DNA from 3 places in the Streptococcus sp. 1643 genome. Region 1 is predicted to be linked to each of the others. Evidence: riboswitches for the same ligand, from Rfam matches in the RefSeq annotation. Region 1 holds a riboswitch; each other region holds the start of a gene.

The links. A riboswitch is a leader RNA that binds a small molecule or an ion and turns the genes downstream of it on or off. The one in region 1 is predicted to bind thiamine pyrophosphate.
Region 2: linked by a shared signal. The riboswitch ahead of FD735_RS06985 (ECF transporter S component) and the one ahead of FD735_RS09580 (thiamine-binding protein) in region 1 are both predicted to bind thiamine pyrophosphate.
Region 3: linked by a shared signal. The riboswitch ahead of thiD (bifunctional hydroxymethylpyrimidine kinase/phosphomethylpyrimidine kinase) and the one ahead of FD735_RS09580 (thiamine-binding protein) in region 1 are both predicted to bind thiamine pyrophosphate.

Annotation. Positions count from the first base shown of each region.
Region 1 covers NZ_CP040231.1:1,848,582-1,855,216, forward strand. The annotation lists gene FD735_RS09560 (Spy0128 family protein) at 1-251, opposite strand, end outside; gene FD735_RS09565 (ABC transporter ATP-binding protein) at 457-1,185, opposite strand; gene FD735_RS09570 (ABC transporter substrate-binding protein) at 1,185-2,192, opposite strand; gene FD735_RS09575 (ABC transporter permease) at 2,230-2,988, opposite strand; gene FD735_RS09580 (thiamine-binding protein) at 2,951-3,241, opposite strand; TPP riboswitch at 3,314-3,416, opposite strand; gene polA (DNA polymerase I) at 3,520-6,153, opposite strand; gene FD735_RS09590 (SIALI-17 repeat-containing surface protein) at 6,284-6,635, opposite strand, start outside.
Region 2 covers NZ_CP040231.1:1,318,862-1,325,496, reverse strand. The annotation lists gene FD735_RS07015 (cysteine ABC transporter substrate-binding protein) at 1-467, opposite strand, end outside; gene FD735_RS07010 (amino acid ABC transporter ATP-binding protein) at 479-1,237, opposite strand; gene FD735_RS07005 (amino acid ABC transporter permease) at 1,238-1,915, opposite strand; gene FD735_RS07000 (amino acid ABC transporter permease) at 1,875-2,555, opposite strand; gene lctO (L-lactate oxidase) at 2,765-3,901, shown strand; TPP riboswitch at 4,050-4,138, shown strand; gene FD735_RS06990 (TenA family protein) at 4,357-5,025, shown strand; TPP riboswitch at 5,149-5,237, shown strand; gene FD735_RS06985 (ECF transporter S component) at 5,396-5,956, shown strand; gene FD735_RS06980 (ATP-binding cassette domain-containing protein) at 5,957-6,635, shown strand, end outside.
Region 3 covers NZ_CP040231.1:1,310,660-1,317,294, forward strand. The annotation lists gene FD735_RS06935 (heavy metal translocating P-type ATPase) at 1-2,193, opposite strand, end outside; gene FD735_RS06940 (cupredoxin domain-containing protein) at 2,203-2,574, opposite strand; gene FD735_RS06945 (CopY/TcrY family copper transport repressor) at 2,585-2,980, opposite strand; TPP riboswitch at 3,164-3,262, shown strand; gene thiD (bifunctional hydroxymethylpyrimidine kinase/phosphomethylpyrimidine kinase) at 3,346-4,137, shown strand; gene thiE (thiamine phosphate synthase) at 4,185-4,817, opposite strand; gene FD735_RS06960 (hydroxyethylthiazole kinase) at 4,810-5,613, opposite strand; gene thiW (energy coupling factor transporter S component ThiW) at 5,613-6,137, opposite strand; gene tenA (thiaminase II) at 6,141-6,635, opposite strand, start outside.

The sequences.
Region 1 (6,635 bases):
TCACCGTTTTTCAGAGTTACATTATCTGGGAATGCGTAAGTTGTTTTAAGATAGAACTTACCTTCACCATATTTGGCATGATCGACTAATCGGTTCGTATTAATCGTCGGTTCTGTAGTCAAAGTGTACTCTGACTCAGTTTTTTCGGCAGCACTAACAACGCCATTAAGTCTTAGCGCAGGCAAAAAGACTGACACAACCAGTAGCAAGGCCATCAAGCCATGAAAGAGTTTACTAGTTCTCTTTTTCACCACATTATCCTCCTTATTGTCTATAATGGTTCAATTATATTATACAGATTCATGACAGAATGTCAACTAAAATTTATTTATTTTTATATTAACTTACTATTTATTTAAATATTAAGCCTAATCATGCATGTTCATCAGCTTTGAAACAATTAAATCCAAGCAAGGATTTCGCTTGTATTTAATATATACAAATTTCCCAAAAAAGCTACGTATTTAATCCCAATTCTGCTAATATTTGCCGTTTGTAGGCAATCTTTTGGACTTCCTTGTCCTCGTCTCCAGACCAATCTAGTTTAATTTCTGAAACAATTTGCCCAGGACGATTTTTCAAGATATAGATGCGGTCGCTGAGATTGAGGGCCTCTTCGATGCTATGCGTGATGATCAAGGTCGTCAGCTGCAGCTGTTTGTGAATCTCCAGATACCAAGCGTGGAGTTCCATCTTGGTCATCTCATCCAAGGCACTAAAGGCTTCGTCAAGAAGAAAGAGCTTGTGCCCGAAAAGGTAGGTCCGGAGCAAGGCTACACGTTGGCGCATTCCACCACTAAGTTCATGAGGATACTTATCCCGTATAGCAGTCAGCTGGAAGGTCGCAAGAATGTCGTCCGCTCGGGCAATAGCCTCTGCTTTATCCACCTTTTGAATCAAGAGGGGTAAGATGATATTGCCAAGCACTGTCTTGTGCTCCAAGAGTAGATCCTTTTGCAACATATAACTCACGCGCCCCTTGGGATTCTCCTCGCCATCAAGGACAATTCTCCCTGACTGAACTTCTAAAATCCCAGCGATTAGGTTAAAGAGAGTGGTTTTTCCAACACCACTAGGTCCCAGGATAGAAACTACTTCACCTGACGTCACCTGCAGGTTGATGTCCTCTAAAATCTTTTCATCGCCATAGGCATAACTTACATGTTCAAGTCTAATTTCTGTCATTATTTTACAAATTCATTAGTGAAGCCTTTGTCTGTCAAGTCTTCTTTAAGGATACCATTTTCTTTGTCCCATTTGTAGAAGGCATTCCAGCGAGCAGCATCAAATTGTCCCCATTTTTCCTTGTCGCTTGCATATTCTTTTGACAAGTATTTTTGAGATTCGATGACAAAGTCACGTTTTTCCTTGAGTTCAGGTGCATTCTTGATGAGAATATCTGCAGCTTCTTCTGGGTGTTCCATAGCATATTGGTAGCCTTTTTTAATAGCTTGGATGACTTTGCGAGCTTCTTCTTTGTTGTCTTTTAGATAGTCGTTGTTTGCGATGATAACTGGTGAGTAGTAGTCAAACTCCTTGACATAGTCTTTCAAGTACATGAAGTTGGCGTCTACACCTTGCGATTTGGCAAGGATACCATCCCAACCGTAGTAAATCCAAGCAGTGTCAAAAACGCCATTGGCAATTGGTGTGATAGAGTTTGAGTCGTTGTTTGGTACTTTTTCAACCTTCTCAAAGTCTCCGCCTTGTGATTCTACCAAGGTTTTCAACATAGCAAGCTCCGTTGGGTCATTCCAGGTTCCGTATTTCTTCCCAACTAAGTCCTTTGGACTGCTGACATTGTCAGATTTACGTGAGATGATTCCAGATGTATTGTGCTCAACGATAGCGGCAACGGCAGTGATTCCTGCCCCTTTTTCCAATTTCTTAGCCATGTAGTCTTGGAAATAGATAGCAAACGGCGCCTTGCCATTGATAACCAGGTCAGAAGAACTTTCTTCAGGTGGCAATTTCAAATCAACATCCACTCCAGCTTCTTTGAAATAACCTTTTTCCTTGGCAACATAAAGCCCTGTGTGGTTAGTATTTGGCGTCCAGTCTAGGATAAAGTCAATCTTCTTGAGTTCTGCTTCTTTGTTGTCCTTAGAAGCATTTCCTTGACCACAAGCTACCATCACGACAGCTACAAGAGCTGTTACAAGCGTTAAAAACACTTTCCATGTTTTCTTCATTTTCATTTCCTCTTTTCTTTTTTGAAACATTCTTATTCTATGAACGTTTCCATTTAATCACATATTTTTCACTAACATCGACCAATTTCATACCCAAAAGGCTGATAATCGACACCAGAATAATAATGGCAAACATGGTATCATACTGAAACAGTTTCTTGGACTGAATCATGTAGACACCTAGTCCTTCAAAGCCTCCCAACCACTCAGATACCACTGTTGTGATAAAGGCGTAGGAGACACTGACTCTCAGACCTGCATAAAAGTAAGGCAGGCTAACCGGGATTTTAAAATGCCACAGGATTTGCCAAGGTTTGGCCCGCATCAGACTAAACAAGGTCAGCATATCCTTGTCACAATGCCTAAAACCATCCAAAATGCTGACGATGATAGGGAAGGTTGTCGTCAGGATAATCAAGACAATCTTGGGCAAAATTCCATAGCCTAGCCACAAGACCAGGATAGGGGCTATAGCAATGGTCGGAATGGTCTGAACAACCACCATCATAGGGTAGATAAGATCATTGAGCCAAGTCAGACTGTCCATAAGCACCGCCATCATACAGGCAATCAAGACTCCCAAGACTAGACCTAGCAAAGCCACTCTCAAGGTCGCCCAGCTATGGTGCCAGAGAAATTCTCTGTCACGAGCAAAGGCCTGGAGAATTTCAAAAGGAGTTGGCAGGATAAACTTGGGTAAAAGTTTGAATATTCCTGCTAACTGCCAGATTGACAAGACTCCTAGAAAACCCAATAGACTAGTGTGTCGTCTCATCATACTTTTCAAGTTTCTCATCGATGCTTAAAATCTCTCCTACATTTATTTTGACATTGGCAAAGACATTATCTGCCTCCTGCCCTGCCACTTCTAGCGCTTCTTTAAGAATACGCATGAGCTCATCCAACTCCCCTTCCAAGACCGTTTCAAAGGGTGTCACCACCATGGTCACGGACTGAGCTTGCAGATAAGCAATCACTTGATCGATAATAGCAATTCGATCAATCCCCTGTGATAGGGGCAAGACTTGCAAGGCAATGCTTGCTTTCATAAAAACCTCCTCTTCTCAGTTTTTCTTTTTGACAAAAAGAAAAACCTTTGCCATATATGGAAAAGGTGCAGAATTCGGCTAAGTATCGTTCCCTACGCTGGCATTACCCAGATCAGGTGCGGTCGAAGTTTAACACTTCCTCTCAGACTGTACACAGACTCCCATATCTTATATGGACATATAGTAACGCAAATACAAGGAAAAGTCAAGGAAACTGCTTACAGAAAACCATGAAAAAGAGCTTGAAGGCACGCGCTTCAAACTCTATCATAGCTTTCTTATTTAGCCTCGTACCAGGTTGCCCCTTCATTTTCATCTGCGATAAGGGGAACACTGAGTTGGATGGCTTCTTCCATGGTTTGTTTCACTAGTACTTTGACAGCTGCTAGTTCTGATTTCGGAACTTCAAGGACGATTTCATCATGCACTTGCAAGAGCATCTTGGTCTGATAACCACCCTCAACTAGAGCTTTGTCTAGCTGAATCATAGCAATCTTGAGGATATCTGCTGCCGAACCCTGAATAGGGGAGTTAATGGCAGTTCGCTCTGCAAAACCACGAATGTTAAAGTTGCGCGAATTGATATCTGGTAGCTCTCGACGACGTTTGAAGAGGGTCTCTACATATCCCTTATCACGCGCTTCACGCACCACTTCTTCCATATAGTTTTTAATCCCAGGAAAACGCTCAAAGTAGGTATCAATGTAGGCTTTGGCCTTCTTACGACTAATACCAAGATTGTTCGCCAAACCAAAATCTGAAATCCCGTAAACCACTCCAAAGTTGACAGCCTTGGCATTGCGACGGTCGTTTGGCGTCACATCCTCAGGATGTTCAATTTCAAAGACACGCATAGCTGTCGAAGTATGGATATCTGCTCCCTCTTGGAAGGCTTTGATTAAGTGCTCATCCTTAGAGATATGCGCCAAAACTCGCAACTCAATCTGTGAATAGTCCGAACTGAGTAGTACACTATCCTCCCACTCTGGCACAAAAGCCTTACGAATGAGGCGACCTTGTTCCAAACGAACAGGAATATTTTGCAAGTTTGGATCCACACTAGACAAACGCCCTGTCTGAGTCAAATCCTGCACATAGCGCGTGTGAATCTTGCCATCATCTAAAATCCAATCCTGCAAGCCAACCACGTAAGTCGATTGAATCTTAGCAATCTGACGGTAGTCTAGAATTTTCTTAACAATTGGCGCAATAGGAGCCAGACGCTCTAGCACATCCACGGCTGTCGAGTAACCTGTCTTGGTTTTCTTGGTGTATTCTAGAGGAAGGCCCAGTTTTTCAAAGAGAAGTACGCCCAACTGTTTAGGCGAGTTGATATTAAACTCCTCACCAGCCAGTTCATAAATCTCCTGAGTTAGCTTTTCAATGACAAGCTCATTTTCAGCCTGCATCTCAAGCAAGGTCTCTTTCTTGACTGTAATCCCAGCAATTTCCATCTTGGCAAGGACAAAAGCCAGAGGTTGCTCCATGTCATAGAGAAGGTCTAACTGCCCATGTTCACCGAGTTTTTCAAGTAAAACAGGCTCGGTTTCAACTAATACAGCAACCTTGCGAGCTAGGTGTTCCAAGAATTTCTCTCTCTCAGGGATAGCTTTCTTGACCCCCTTACCGTAGAAAATCTCATCATCAGCCAAATAAGTTTGGCCATAGAGATTCGCAATGGTTGAAATTTCATTGTTCTCGACAGTAGAGAGGAGGTATTTGGCCAAACGGCTGTCAAAAGCAGGGGCCTGCAAACTCAAGCCCAAACGATTTAAAAGAACCTTCGCTTTCTTAAAATCATACACTTTCAGAGGTGTTTTTTCTAGAAAATCCTTGAGAATCGGCTCCTGCAAGAGCTCAAGTTTGTCTGTAGCGTAAAGTTTATCCCCACAGGACCAGGCAAAACCAACCAAGTCATCTGTATGGTAATTCTCACCAAAAAGCTCAAAGTGGAAGATAGAGTTGGCGCTCAGCATGTCTTGACTGACTTGGTCAACGATAGTGAAATCCAAACTTTCAGGCGCATCCGTTGATGACACATTTAAAGCTTGCTTGAGCTGTTTGAAGCCCATCTCATCGTAGAATTTCCCGAGATTTTCCACATCTGGTCCACTATAAAGCAAATCATCAAGGCCAATCTCAATCGGTGCATTTGTCTCAATGGTCGCCAAGGTTTTAGACAAAAAGGCTTGTTCCTTGTCATTGATGAGATTTTCCTTCATCTTAGAAGCCTTCATCCCATCGATATTTTCATAAATACCCTCTAACGAACCGTGTTCTAGCAAGAGCTTGATACCCGTCTTTTCACCGATCTTAGTGACGCCAGGGATATTATCAGACTTATCCCCCATAAGAGCCTTGAGATCTATAAACTGAGCTGGTGTGAGGCCCATTTTTTCCATAAGATAGTCTGGCGTAAAGGCCTCAAACTCAGCCACACCTTTCTTAGAAATCTCGACAACCGTATGCTCATCCGTCAACTGGATCAAGTCCTTGTCTCCGCTAACGATTGTCACATCAAAAGAATCCTTCTCAGCCAAACGACCTAGGGTCCCGATGATATCATCAGCTTCATACTGGGCCAACTCATAATGGCGAATCCCAAGATGGTCTAACAACTCACGAATGAAGGGAAATTGCTCACGAAACTCATCTGGAGTTTTAGCACGGCCCCCCTTGTAGTCTGCATACATCTCTGTTCGGAAAGTCGTCTTACCTGCATCAAAGGCTACCAAAACATGACTAGGCTCAACCCGCTCTAAGACATGATTCAACATGAGTTGAAAACCGTAGATTGCATTGGTATGAAGGCCATTAGCATTTTTAAACCGATCCAACTGCTGATAAAGCGCAAAAAAAGCTCGAAAAGCAACAGAAGATCCATCAATTAATAATAATTTTTTCTTGTCCATACACCCATTATAAAGGAAAGCAAGGAAAAATACCATCGGAAAGAGCTGAAAAACTTGGACTTATCCCTATTTCACCATAAAAAAAGAAAAGGACCATTCAAATCCTTTTCTTTTATTGATTTCATGCGATTTATTTGTTCAATTTTCTCTTTGCAAATGGTAGCAAACCAAGAAGGAGACCAATAAATCCTAGCGATGCAACTGCTGAAGCATCTTGGCTTCCTGTATTTGGAAGGAGTTGCTCATCTGTTGCTGCAGGCGCTTTGTAGGTACGATCTTGTTCAGTTCCAAGAGTAGGGTTTGTAGCCAAAGGAGCTACACTGCCAGTGTATTCTGGAACTTCATTTACTGCAGGTTCAATCTTTTCAGCATAGGCTGGAATAGTAGCCACTGCCGGAGCACCACTTTCTGCATAAACTGGAACATTTGCTAGGGCTGGGACGCCACTTTCTGCATAAACTGGAACATTTGCTAGGGCTGGG
Region 2 (6,635 bases), 530 kb from region 1:
CCTTCTAATTCTTTAACGTCTTTGATGACTTTATCTTTTGGTGACACAACTCCGAGAGAAACTTTCATGTAAGGAAGGGCAAAGTCAACTTGTTTCTTACGTTCGTCAGTTACTGTGAAGTTGGCAAGGGTGATATCAACCTTGTTTGAAATCAAGTATTCAGCACGGTTGGCAGCATCGACAGAGACGTATTTAACCTTTACACCCAAGTCTTGAGCTAATTGGTTACCCAATTCGATATCGTAGCCTTGGTAGGAACCATCGTTGTCAACATAACCAAAAGGTTTTTTGTCTCCAAATACGGCGATTCGTAGCTCACCGCTTTTTTTGATTTCGTCGATAGTGCGGGCTTTGGCGGTTGTTTTTCCTGATGAAGCATCAGAGCTTCCACCTGAGCTACAAGCTGTGACAAAGATAAGCGCAAAGGCTAGAGCAAAAACAGTTAGAATTGGTTTGAGTAGTTTCATAAAAATCTCCTTTATAGATATGAGCCGAACTGGCTAAAGTCAAATACGTTTAAAAATTCTTGTGCTCGTTTGGTTTGTGGATTGGTGAAAAATTCCTGAGCCGTTCCTTCTTCAGCGATTCTCCCTTGGTCGAGAAAGATAATGCGGTCTGCAATAGCTTGGGCAAACTGCATTTCGTGGGTTACCAGAATCATGGTGCGCCCTTCTTGAGCCAAGTCATTGATGAGTTCCAGAACTTCACGTACCATTTCTGGATCCAGTGAGGCCGTCACTTCGTCAAAAAGGATAATTTCTGGATGCATGAGAAGGGCACGGACAATCGCCACTCGTTGTTTCTGTCCACCAGATAATTGGCGAGCAAAACTGTCTTTTTTATCAAGCAAACCCACACGTTCCAGTAGTTGCAAAGCTTCCGCCGTTACTTCTTTCTTGTCTCGTCCTTGTGCTTTGATAGGGCCTAGGATGAGGTTTTGAAGGACATCTAGGTGAGGAAAGAGTTCATAACTTTGAAAGACCATGCCAATCTTTTGACGAACCAGGTGAAAGTTTTTCTGATTGCCAACAATAGACTGGCCATCCAGAAGAATATCCCCACCTTGAATGGTTTCTAAGCCATTAAGGCAGCGTAGAAGGGTACTTTTTCCGCAACCAGATGGCCCTAGAATAACCACAACTTCCCCCTTTTTGATATCTAGAGAAAGGCCTTGGAGGATGGGATTGTCTCCAAAGAATTTTTTTAGGTCCTTGATTTCTAAGATAGTTTCAGACATTTAGTTCCTCCAATGTTTTTCTAAGTGAGTGGATAGTTTGGAAATAGGAAAACAGACTGCGAAATACAGGACCAGAATGGTTCCATAAATCCAAAAGGAAGCGGTTGGGATTGTCAAGCGATTGCTGTCAATGATTTGTTGTCCAACTTTGGTAACTTCCACAACCCCAATCAAGACAACTAAGGAAGTCGTTTTGATCATACGAGTGACAAGATTGATGGCTTGTGGTAGTAGTCTTCTCAAGACCTGTGGAATGATAATGTGATAGTAAAGTTGGAAGTTGGTCAAGCCCAGAGCCTGTCCGCTTTCAAACTGATGTTTAGGGAGAGAAGTGATGGCTCCACGTACCAAGTCCCCCATTTCAGCTGTACCCCAGAGGGTAAAAACAATAATAGCCGAAGTCTCGCCTGAGATATTGATATTAAAGTTTCGAGCTAAGCCGAAATAAACGATGAAAAGTAGTACCAGCTGGGGCATGATACGGATAAATTCCAGATAAAAGCGTGTTAAAAAACGAATAACTCTAGAATGGTAGGTCATGATGATTCCCATGACTGTTCCGAAAATCATTGATAGAAGGACGGAGAGAATGGAAATTCCAATCGTGACACCCAATCCCTGTAGAATACGCAGGAGATTATTTCCCTGAAAGAGTACTTGCATTCCCGAATCCTGCATGGCGGAGCCTCCTTTCTATCCAGCTAAAGACTAGAGAGATGGGTAGAAGCATGATCAGGTAAGCAACTACCAACATGGCTAGTGCAATGTCTGTCTCATAATAGAGTCCAATCAAGTCCTTGGCGACGTACATGAGATCGGCTAAGGCTACCGCAGAGAAGACAGAGGTTTCTTTGATGAGAAAAATGACATTGGCACTAAAGGACGGTAGAGCAACCGCAGTCGCTTGCGGAAGAACCACATAGCGAAAGACCTGTACAGGCGTTAGACCGATGGCTAGACCAATCTCGTGCTGGGTTTGACTAACTGCTTCCAGTCCGCTTCTGAAAGATTCAGCCATGTAGGAGCCACCTAAAAAGATGAGCCCAACTGTTGCACAGACTTCTGAAGAAAGAACAATCCCTATTCGGGGAAGCCCGAAGTAGAGGAAGAAGAGTTGAATCAAAAGGGGCGTGTTTCGTGACAATTCGATGTAGGCTGTTGCTAGCTGTGAAAAGATAGGAACGCGATAATGCCGAATGACACTAACGATTAGACCAACAAGAAAAGAACCCAGAATTCCCCAAACTGCGATATGTAAGGTCAGAAAGAATGCCTTTTGATAGAGCGGTAAATATTGTTCAACAATGGACCAATCCAAAATAGAACCTCCCATCTAGGAATAATATAGCTATTGTAGCACTAAAGGGCATGTTTGGATAATATGAATTTTTTATCACAATGATAGAAAATATTTATCATGTCTGTGATTTGAAATTCCCAGACAAAATTTTTGAAAGGATTCTGAAAAAGAGGTAAGATAGTTTATGTAAGAAAAAGTAAACGCTTACTTAATAAGGAGGACACTTTATGTCATATAAAACAAGTAATGCAGAAGGACCTGTAGATTTTATTAACACTTATGATTTGGAGCCAATGGCGCAACAAGTCATTCCTAAAGCTGCCTTTGGTTATATCGCTAGTGGAGCAGAGGATACTTTCACTCTACGCGAGAACATCCGTGCCTTTAACCACAAACTTATTGTTCCTCATACGCTTTGTGATGTTGAAAATCCAAGTACAGAGATTGAATTTGCAGGTGAAAAATTATCTTCACCAATTATTATGGCGCCTGTTGCGGCTCATAAATTGGCAAATGAGCAGGGGGAAGTGGCGACTGCGCGTGGTGTACATGAGTTCGGTTCTCTCTATACAACTAGTTCCTACTCTACTGTTGATCTTCCGGAAATAACAGAAGCCCTTCAAGGGACGCCTCACTGGTTCCAATTTTACTTTAGTAAGGATGATGGTATCAACCGCCACATCATGGACCGTGTGAAGGCTGAAGGCTACAAAGCGATTGTCTTGACGGCAGATGCAACTGTAGGGGGCAATCGTGAGGTCGACAAGCGCAATGGATTCGTCTTCCCAGTTGGCATGCCGATTGTTGAGGAATACCTGCCAGAAGGTGCTGGTAAATCAATGGACTTTGTTTACAAATCAGCCAAACAACGCTTGTCTCCTCGCGATGTAGAATTTATCGCTGTTTACTCAGGTCTTCCTGTTTATGTCAAGGGGCCACAATGCCGTGAGGACGTTGAACGCTCTCTTGCTGCAGGTGCTTCTGGTATCTGGGTAACCAACCACGGTGGTCGCCAAATCGACGGTGGACCAGCATCATTTGACTCGCTTCAAGAAGTGGCTGAAGCAGTTGCTAAACGTGTGCCAATCGTCTTTGACTCTGGTGTTCGTCGCGGTCAGCACGTCTTTAAAGCCTTGGCTTCAGGAGCAGACTTGGTAGCTATTGGTCGCCCAGTCATCTATGGCTTGGCTCTGGGTGGTAGTGTGGGTGTACGTCAAGTCTTTGAACACTTGAATGCAGAATTAAAGACAGTTATGCAGTTATCTGGAACTCAGACTATTGAAGATGTTAAACGCTTCAAACTGCGTCACAATCCATACAATCCATCCTTCCCAGTTGATTCACGTGATTTGAAGTTGTATTGAGAAAGTAGAAAGTCTCCATTTGATGTGGAGGCTTTTCTTCGTGTATAGAAAGATTAAATCGCTATCAGAAACTATATAAATATATTTTCCAGTCAAATATCTTGCTAGAGCTTTCATTTTTTGCTATACTGGTCCAGTAATAAAATAATAAAGACATTTGGGGTGCTTTAGGCTGAGATGATACCCATTGAACCTGATACAGTTAATACTGGCGAAGGGAAATGTGAAAAGGTTTTTTTCGTATGTCGAAAAGAACTGTCTAATCTTGTAAGCTAAACTCTAATTCTCGTTTGTAATTGGAGTTTTTTTGTTTATCAAAAGAGGATAGGCTTGTTTAGGTAGCTTTCTGCAAATGCCCTCGATGTTCTTTAAAAGTATCAAGTGGAATTACGATTTTGCTTGGTATCTCTTGGTGTTTTATTGATTACTAAGGAGTAAAGAAAGGAAAAATAAATATGGAAACACAAGACTATGCATTTCAGCCAGGTTTGATCGTTGGAGAATTATTAAAAAGCAGTCAGAAGGATTGGCAGGCTGCAATCAATCATCGTTTTATTAAGGAACTTTTTGCGGGGACAATTGAGAATAAGGTCTTAAAAGACTACCTGATTCAAGATTATCATTTCTTTGATGCTTTCTTATCCATGCTGGGTGCTTGTGTAGCTCACGCAGACCAGCTTGAATCCAAACTTCGTTTTGCCAAGCAACTAGGCTTTCTTGAAGCAGATGAAGATGGTTATTTCCAAAAGGCTTTCAAAGAGTTAAATGTAGCAGAGCATGACTATCTAGAAGTGAACTTGCACCCTGTAACAAAAGCGTTTCAGGATTTAATGTATTCTGCTGTGGCTTCATCAGACTATGCTCATCTTTTGGTCATGCTGGTCATTGCAGAAGGTCTCTATTTAGACTGGGGTTCTAAAGATTTGGCTCTACCTGAAGCCTATATTCATTTAGAATGGGTCAATCTCCACAGAGGTCCTTTCTTTACAGAGTGGGTTCAATTTCTAGTTGATGAACTTAATCGTGTCGGGAAAAATCGAGAAGATTTGACAGAGCTTCAGGAACGCTGGAATCAAGCAGTTGCTTTGGAATTAGCTTTTTTTGATATCGGTTATGAATTATAGGACAGATTCAATACTTTTATGTAGATTAAAAGAATGAACAAACAAACTATATAAATATATTTTCCGGTCAAATATCTTGCTAGGGCTTTCAAATTCTGTTATACTGGTCCAGTAATTAAATAATAAAGACATTTGGGGTGCTTTAGGCTGAGATGATACCCATTGAACCTGATACAGTTAATACTGGCGAAGGGAAATGTGAAAAGGTTTTTTTCGTATGTCGAAAAGAACTGTCTAATCTTGTAAGCTAAACTCTAATTCTCGTTTGTAATTGGAGTTTTTTTGTTTATCAAAAGAGGATAGGCTTGACGGCAAGCCTTTTGGTAGCTCTCCTTGAATGCCCCACTTTTCTTTAAAAAAGGAGTTTTTTATGTTGAAAAAATGGCAGTTAAAAGATGTTATCTTGCTTGCTTTCTTGTCTATCTTTTTTGGTGGCGTTTTTGTGGGTTCGGGCTATCTGTTTGATATTCTCACCCTGATCTTGGCCCCTCTTGGTTTGCAGGCCTTTGCCAATGAAATCCTCTTTGGTCTCTGGTGTATGGCTGCGCCCATTGCGGCTATCTTTGTTCCAAGAGTCGGAAGTGCAACGATTGGAGAAGTGCTCGCTGCGCTTGCTGAAGTCCTTTATGGTAGCCAATTCGGTCTAGGCGCTCTTTTGTCTGGCTTGGTTCAAGGTTTGGGAAGTGAACTTGGTTTTATCGTAACCAAGAATCGCTATGAAAGTTGGTTCTCTCTAACTGCTAATAGTATTGGGATTACCCTTTTTAGCTTTGTCTATGAATACATTAAGTTAGGTTACTACGCCTTCTCCCTTCCTTTTGTCCTTTCCTTGCTGGTGGTGCGCTTTATTTCTGTCTTTTTCTTCTGTACCATCTTGGTTCGTGCCATTGTCAAACTTTATCATCAGTTTGCAGCTGGGGGCAAGGCATAGATGGGGCTGGAACTACGAGCGATTCAGTCCCCAATCTTTTCGGAACCGATTGATTTTACTTTTCATGCGCAAGCCTTCACCTTGTTAGTTGGGAGCAGTGGTTCAGGAAAATCCAGCCTCTTTCAAATGATTGCCCAAGTCAGTTCTCTTCCCTATAGTGGTCAAGTCCTGATAGATGGGAGCGAGGTCAGTCAGCTTTCTATCGTCGAACGTGTCCAGACAGTTGACATTCTCTTTCAAAATCCCAATCATCAATTTACCATGGAGAACTTGTTTGAGGAGCTGATTTTTACCTTGGAGAATATCGGCCATCCCGTTCAAGAAATTGATTCTAAAATAGCAGAGGTGGTCCAGCAATTTCGCTGTAAGGCAATTTTGCACCGTCCCATTCATCACTTATCAGGTGGGGAAAAGCAAAAGGCTGCGCTAGCTGTTCTCTTTGCTATGAATCCTAGGGTCTATCTCTTGGATGAGCCCTTTGCTTCCATTGACCGCAAGAGCAGAATCGAGATATTGGAGATTCTAAAAGAGTTGGCTCTTGATGGGAAGACAGTCATCCTGTGTGACCATGATTTATCAGACTATGAAGCCTATATCGATCATATGGTGGAGCTGAGAGACGGCCAGTTAAGGGAGGTGTTTCAAATCCCTACCTCTGAGATGACACAGGTTTCTTCAA
Region 3 (6,635 bases), 540 kb from region 1:
AGAACTAAAGGCCATGGCTAGACCAGCCAGTTCTGGATTGAGAACGAGACCAATTCCTGAAAAGACTCCTGCTGCAATCGGAATTCCGGCGACATTGTAGATAAAGGCCCAGAAAAGATTGAGCAGAATTCGATTGAAGGTTTTCTTGCTCATGTCAAAGGCACGAACCACTCCTAAGAGGTTATTAGTTGTCAACACCAAATCTGCTGACTCGATGGCAATATCTGTTCCAGCTCCCATAGCAATCCCCACATCTGCTACGCTGAGGGCAGGAGCGTCATTGATACCATCACCAACAAAGGCTACTTTTCCAGCTGATTGTAGTTTATGGATTTCATGGGCTTTTTCTTCTGGCAAGACACCTGCAATGACCTCTTCGATTCCGATCTGATCTGCAATAGCACGCGCCACTCCAGCATTATCCCCTGTCAGCATGACTGTTTTAAGTCCACGTTTTTTCAGCTGACTGATGGCTAGCTTGGCATTTTCCTTGGGAATATCTTGCAGGGCAAGCAAGCCTTTAATTTCATTGTCAACAGCCAAGTAGACAACTGTCTTAGCTTCTTTTTCTAGTTCTTCTAGTTTTTCTTGATAAGTGCTAGAAATGTTCATGCCATCCAGCATTTTAGCATTTCCAAGCAGAACTTGTTTTCCATTGATTTGCCCTGAGACACCTTTTCCGTGCAAGGCTTGGAAATTTTCCACAGTTTGAATCTCAAGTCCAGCTTCACTCGCTCGCTTGACAATGGCCTCAGCCAGTGGGTGTTGGGAAGCTTCTTCCAAGGAGGCTGCCAATCCAAGCACTTCTACTTCGTCGCCGATGATATCTGTTACCACAGGTTTCCCTTCCGTCAAAGTCCCGGTCTTATCAAAGACAATAGTTTGAACTTTCTGGATTTCCTGTAGAACCGTTCCATTTTTGAGGAGAACCCCCATCTTGGCACTGCGACCTGTCCCCACCATAAGAGCTGTCGGTGTTGCAAGACCCAAGGCACAAGGGCAGGCGATAATCAAAACAGCCACTCCATAGAGAAGAGAAGAGACAAAACTCGCTCCAAGCACGACTACACTATCCCTGAGCAAGACGAACCAAACCCAAAAGGTCACAATCCCTAAAATGACAACCGCTGGTACAAAAATCCCTGAAACCTTATCCGTCAAATCCTGAATTGGTGCTCGGCTGGTCTGGGCTTTCTTCACAAAGTCCACAATCTGTGCCAAGACAGTCTCTGAACCAACTTTTTCTGCTTTAAAAACAAGCGTTCCGCTATTATTGATGGTTGAGCCAATGACGGTATCTCCAACTGTTTTGTCTACCGGCAGGCTCTCACCTGTCACCATAGACTCATCAATACTGGACACACCTTCGACTACAACCCCATCAACCGCAATCTTTTCACCGGGACGCACTCGAATCAGGTCACCTACCTTGACTTGCTCCAAGGGGATTTGAACATAGCTATCATCACGCAAGACTTCTGCAGTTTTAGCCTGCAAGTCAAGTAATTTCTCCACAGCTTGGGAAGTATTTTTTCGCATTTTTTCCTCAAAAACGGCTCCCAAAAGAACGAAGAAGAAGATAAATGCAGCACTTTCAAAGTAAACGGGGAGACCAGCGAAGAGGGCAACTAAGCTATAGAAATAGGCCACTAGAGTTCCCAGAGCAACCAAGGTATCCATGTTGGCATTGTGCTTTTTAAAGCTGGCCCAAGCACTTTGGATATATGGACCACCTGCTACTAGCATGATAGGTGTTGTAGCTAAAAAGGTGCCCCAACGCATGACTTGGTGACTAATTCCTCCTGTCGACATCCCAATCATGATAATCACAAGAGGCAGGGTAAAGATACTGGTAATCCAAAAACGCTGTAGGAGGGATAGAGATTTTCGAGTCTTCTCAACTACGGTGTAGCTTCCCTTTTGCATCTTCATACCACATGAAAATTCATGTTGCCCCAACTCTTGGGGTGTAAAACGAATTGTCTTCTCTTCATCCACGCCGATTGGTTCCAAGATGCCTTCTTCTTCAAACAGAATTTCCTTATAACAGTTTGAAGGAGTTGTACGATGAAAGGTAATTTCAGCGGGAATTCCTTTTTGAAGCTGGATGTGGGCTGGATGGTAGCCTTTGTCTGCCGTGATACGGATTTTTTGAACACCATTTTCAAGACTTGCTTTTACAATTTCAGTCATATCATTCTCCTATTCTACAATCATCTTACCGTGCATCATATTCATGCCACAAGAGAAACCATACTCTCCAGCCTGTTCAGGTGTGATTTCCACTACATACTCTTCACCCATAGGCAAGTCCGCATGCACCCCAAAATCTGGGAAAACAATCTGATCTAGGCAGGGTGAAGGGTCCTTACGGTCAAAGACGATACGGGCTGGCACTGATTTCTTAAGAATAATCAACTCAGGCGTATAGCCCCCTTTGACTTCCACTCGAATCTCTTGGTAGCCCTTTTTTTGCTGGGCCTTTTGTTCAGATTTTTCAGGCTTTTTGAAAAACCAAAACAAGATAAACACGATAAGGGCAATACAAATAATGGTTACAATGCTATTTAACATGACGTCTCCTTTACATACAATTACATTTTACTTCTGTTACAGCGCTTGATTTCTTCTCAGAAATCACAGCTTCCAAGTCTTCCAAGTCAACCTGAGTAAAATCACATTCAGCAATCAAATCAGCCAACAAGTTCTTAATCCTACGAGAACAAACCTTGTCCTTGATATCTTGGACAAGCAAGTCTCGGCTTTGGTCTAGAGTTAAAAGGGCTGAATAAACAAAGGACTTGCCCTCTTTTTTTCTAGTCAAACACTCTTTCTCAACCAAACGAGCCAAAAGGGTCTGAACCGTGGACTTGGACCAGTCAAACCGCTCTGCCAGAACCCTGATCAAATCCGTACTGGTCTGCTCCCCCTGCATCCAAATAATCTTCATAACCTGCCATTCTGCATCTGAAATCTGCATAATCACACCTCCTAAATCTACATTTGTAGATTACAGTTATTAGTATACTCCGAAAATCTACATTTGTCAACTATAATTTTTATTATTTTTTCGAAAAATAGAATTTTAATCATGTAACGAGAGATTTGCAGTCAAATTTTACTATATAAACTATAAAAATATGCTATACTGAAGAAAAAAGAAAACAACCACTAGGGGTGCGTAAAGCTGAGATTAACAACTGTTAGATCCCTTTGACTCAATCTAGGTAATGCTAGCTGATGGAAGTGGAAATGATAATGAGGACTACTTGTCTTCTATTGCTTTCCTCAAACAGACTAGCTTGTTCTTAAGAATACAAACTTCAGTTGGTTGGGAGGTTTTAGATGACTTATTTACCCGTTGCTCTAACCATTGCAGGGACTGACCCTAGTGGCGGTGCTGGCATTATGGCTGATTTAAAGTCATTCCAAGCTAGAGATGTCTATGGAATGGCCGTTGTGACCAGTCTTGTCGCTCAAAATACCAGAGGCGTTCAATTAATCGAGCACGTCTCCAACCAAATGCTGGAAGCTCAATTGGAGAGCGTCTTTTCGGATATCAAGCCTCAGGCTGTAAAAACAGGGATGTTGGCAACTACTGAGATTATGGAGATCATCCAACCCTACCTTAAAAAGCTAGACTGTCCCTATGTGCTTGATCCTGTTATGGTCGCTACGAGTGGGGACACCCTGATTGATTCTAGTGCCAGAGACTACCTAAAGACAAATCTGCTTCCCCTTGCAACCATTATCACTCCGAATCTTCCTGAGGCAGAAGAGATTGTTGGTTTTTCGATTCATGATCCAGAAGACATGCAGCGTGCTGGTCGCCTAATTATAAAAGAATTTGGTCCCCAGTCCGTTGTTATCAAAGGTGGCCATCTGGAAGGTGGTGCCAAGGATTTCCTTTTTACCAAGGATGAACAATTTGTCTGGGAAAGTCCAAGAATTCAAACTTGTCACACCCATGGTACTGGATGTACCTTTGCTGCTGTGATTACGGCTGAACTAGCCAAGGGCAGAAGTCTTTACCAGGCAGTTGATAAGGCCAAGGCCTTTATCACAAAAGCCATCCAAGACGCTCCTCAACTCGGACATGGTTCTGGCCCAGTCAACCATACAACTTTTAAAGATTAAGAAAAAACTCTCTAGTTCCTACTTTAAGGGAATTAGAGAGTTTTTGATTAGGAAATCATGTCATCCAGCTTTGTTAAAAAGGCTTGCGTTTTTGCCTCAATATCTTCTGCCTGCATCAGATCACGTACGACAGCTACTCCAGCTATACCCGTGCCGATAAGTTGGTCAATATTCTCTGACGTCAAGCCTCCGATAGCAACTACTGGAATGGCGACCGTTTGGCAAATTGTTTTCAAGGTTGAAATCAGGGTAATGGGTGCATTTTCTTTGGTCGTAGTCGGGAAAATGGCTCCTGTTCCCAAGTAATCCGCACCCAATGTTTCTGCTTCGAGAGCTCTATTAACTGTTTTAGCAGTGACACCGAGGATTTTTTCGGGACCCAAGACTTTGCGGGCAACCGAAACTGGTAGTTCATCGTCGCCGATATGCAGACCTGCTGCATCGACTGCAAGACAGACATCCAACCGATCATCAATGATCAAGGGCACCTGGTAGGCATCTGTTATTTCCTTGACTTGTTTTGCCAGTTGATAGTATTGATTGGTAGTGAGGTTTTTTTCTCGTAGTTGGATGATGGTAACACCTGAACGGCAGGCCGTTTCGACTTTTTCAAGAAAGTTTTCCAAGGAATCTTGGTAGCGATTGGTTACTAGATACAGTTTAAGTGCTTCTCTATTCATAAAAGTCTCCTTTGATGGCTTCTAGCCAATTTTCGTCTCTTTTTAGGAGAGAGAGTTGATTGAGAACTTGGTAACGAAAATCTTCCAATCCCATTCCTTGGACAAGAATTCTCTCAGCAGAGATATTGAGATAAGAGACCGCTAGACAAGAAGCTTCAAAGGCAGTCTTTCCTTGGCTAAGAAAAACGGCTGTCAAGGCTCCAACCAAGTCTCCTGTCCCTGTTATCCAGTCTAATTCGTCACAGCCATTCCTCAATACAGCAACCTGATTCTCCGAAACGATGAGGTCCTCGGGGCCAGTGACTAAGAATGACATACCAGAATAGGTCTGACACCAGTCTTTCAAAACTTGAAGCAAATCCTCCGTTTCTTGATCTTTAGCACTCGCATCAACTCCAACTCCATGGTGTTTTAAGCCAACAAGACTTCGGATTTCAGACATATTTCCTTTAAGGACCGTGGGCTTGTATTCTAAAAGATCTGTGACTAGATCCTTACGAATGGGGGAAGCCGCAACGCCAACTGCATCTACTACCATTGGGAGACAAGCTTGAGCTGCATAAGTAGCTGCCATGCGGATTGCTTTCTCCTTCTCAGCTGACAAATGCCCCAAATTGATGAAGAGAGCTTGGCTTTGTTTGGTAAAATCAAGGACCTCACGGGAATCATCTGCCATGACCGGTTTAGATCCCAGAGCCAAAATCCCATTGGCCAGCATCTCACAGGAAATCTCATTGGTGATGCAGTGAATTAAGGAGCTGGAGGTTAGAGGAAAGGGATTTGTAAATTCCTGCATCAGTCTATCCTTTCACCAAAGAAATATCCTTGTACTTTTTTAAAGAATTCCTGCTTGATTAAAAATCGAAAGGCAAGAAAAGCTATGGCTGTACCGATCAAGGTTGCTCCGAAAAATCGAGGAGTGTAGATAAACCAGCTGAGCTTGGCAGCAGATCCCGTAAAGAGAACCATGACAGGATAGGAAACAATAGAACCGATAATCCCTGTTCCCAAGATTTCTCCTAGGGCAGAGAAGTGAAATTTTCGACCGTACTTATAAAAGAGACCTGCAAGGAGGGCTCCAAAGGTAGCTCCAGTGAGGGCCAAGGGCGGAATGCCTTGAGTAGACATACGGATAAAGGCTGTAACTGTTGCCATGACCAAGGCATAAACAGGCCCCATCAAGATTCCCGCAAGAATGTTGACTACACTGGACATTGGTGCCATTCCTTCAATTCGAAAGATGGGTGTAAGAACTACGTCAAGAGCAATCATCATGGATAAAATGGTTAATTTGTGAACTTGTAGTTGGTGGTTTCTCATTTTCTATTTCTTCTCTGTTTCTAAGGACTGCAAATCACTTGTCCAGGTTTGATGTTGGTAAGCCATCTCCCAAAACTTGGCTTCCATATGGACACTTCGATGGAAGGCCTCTAGCATTTTTTGTTTGTCCGTCTCGTTGCTTTCTCGATAGAGCTGATTGACCAGGGCTTCTTCCTCTTTAATCTGCTGTTCTAACTCATCGGTGATATAGGTCTCAATCCACTGTTGATAAAGAGGATTCGGGGATGGTTTGCGATTAAGTGCCTTGCCCAAATCATGGTATAACCAAGGACATGGGAGCAAACTAGCAAAAGCAATGCCCAAGTTTGGCTCTGCAAATTGTCGATAAATATGAGAAATGTAATGATAACAGGTTGGAGCGATTGGATGTTGCTCCATTTCCTGGTCGCTGATTCCTAATTCCATGAAAAATTGTTGGCGGATAAACAACTCACCCTCCACTAGACTCTGGGCATTTTGTTTCAAGAGTCTTTTCAT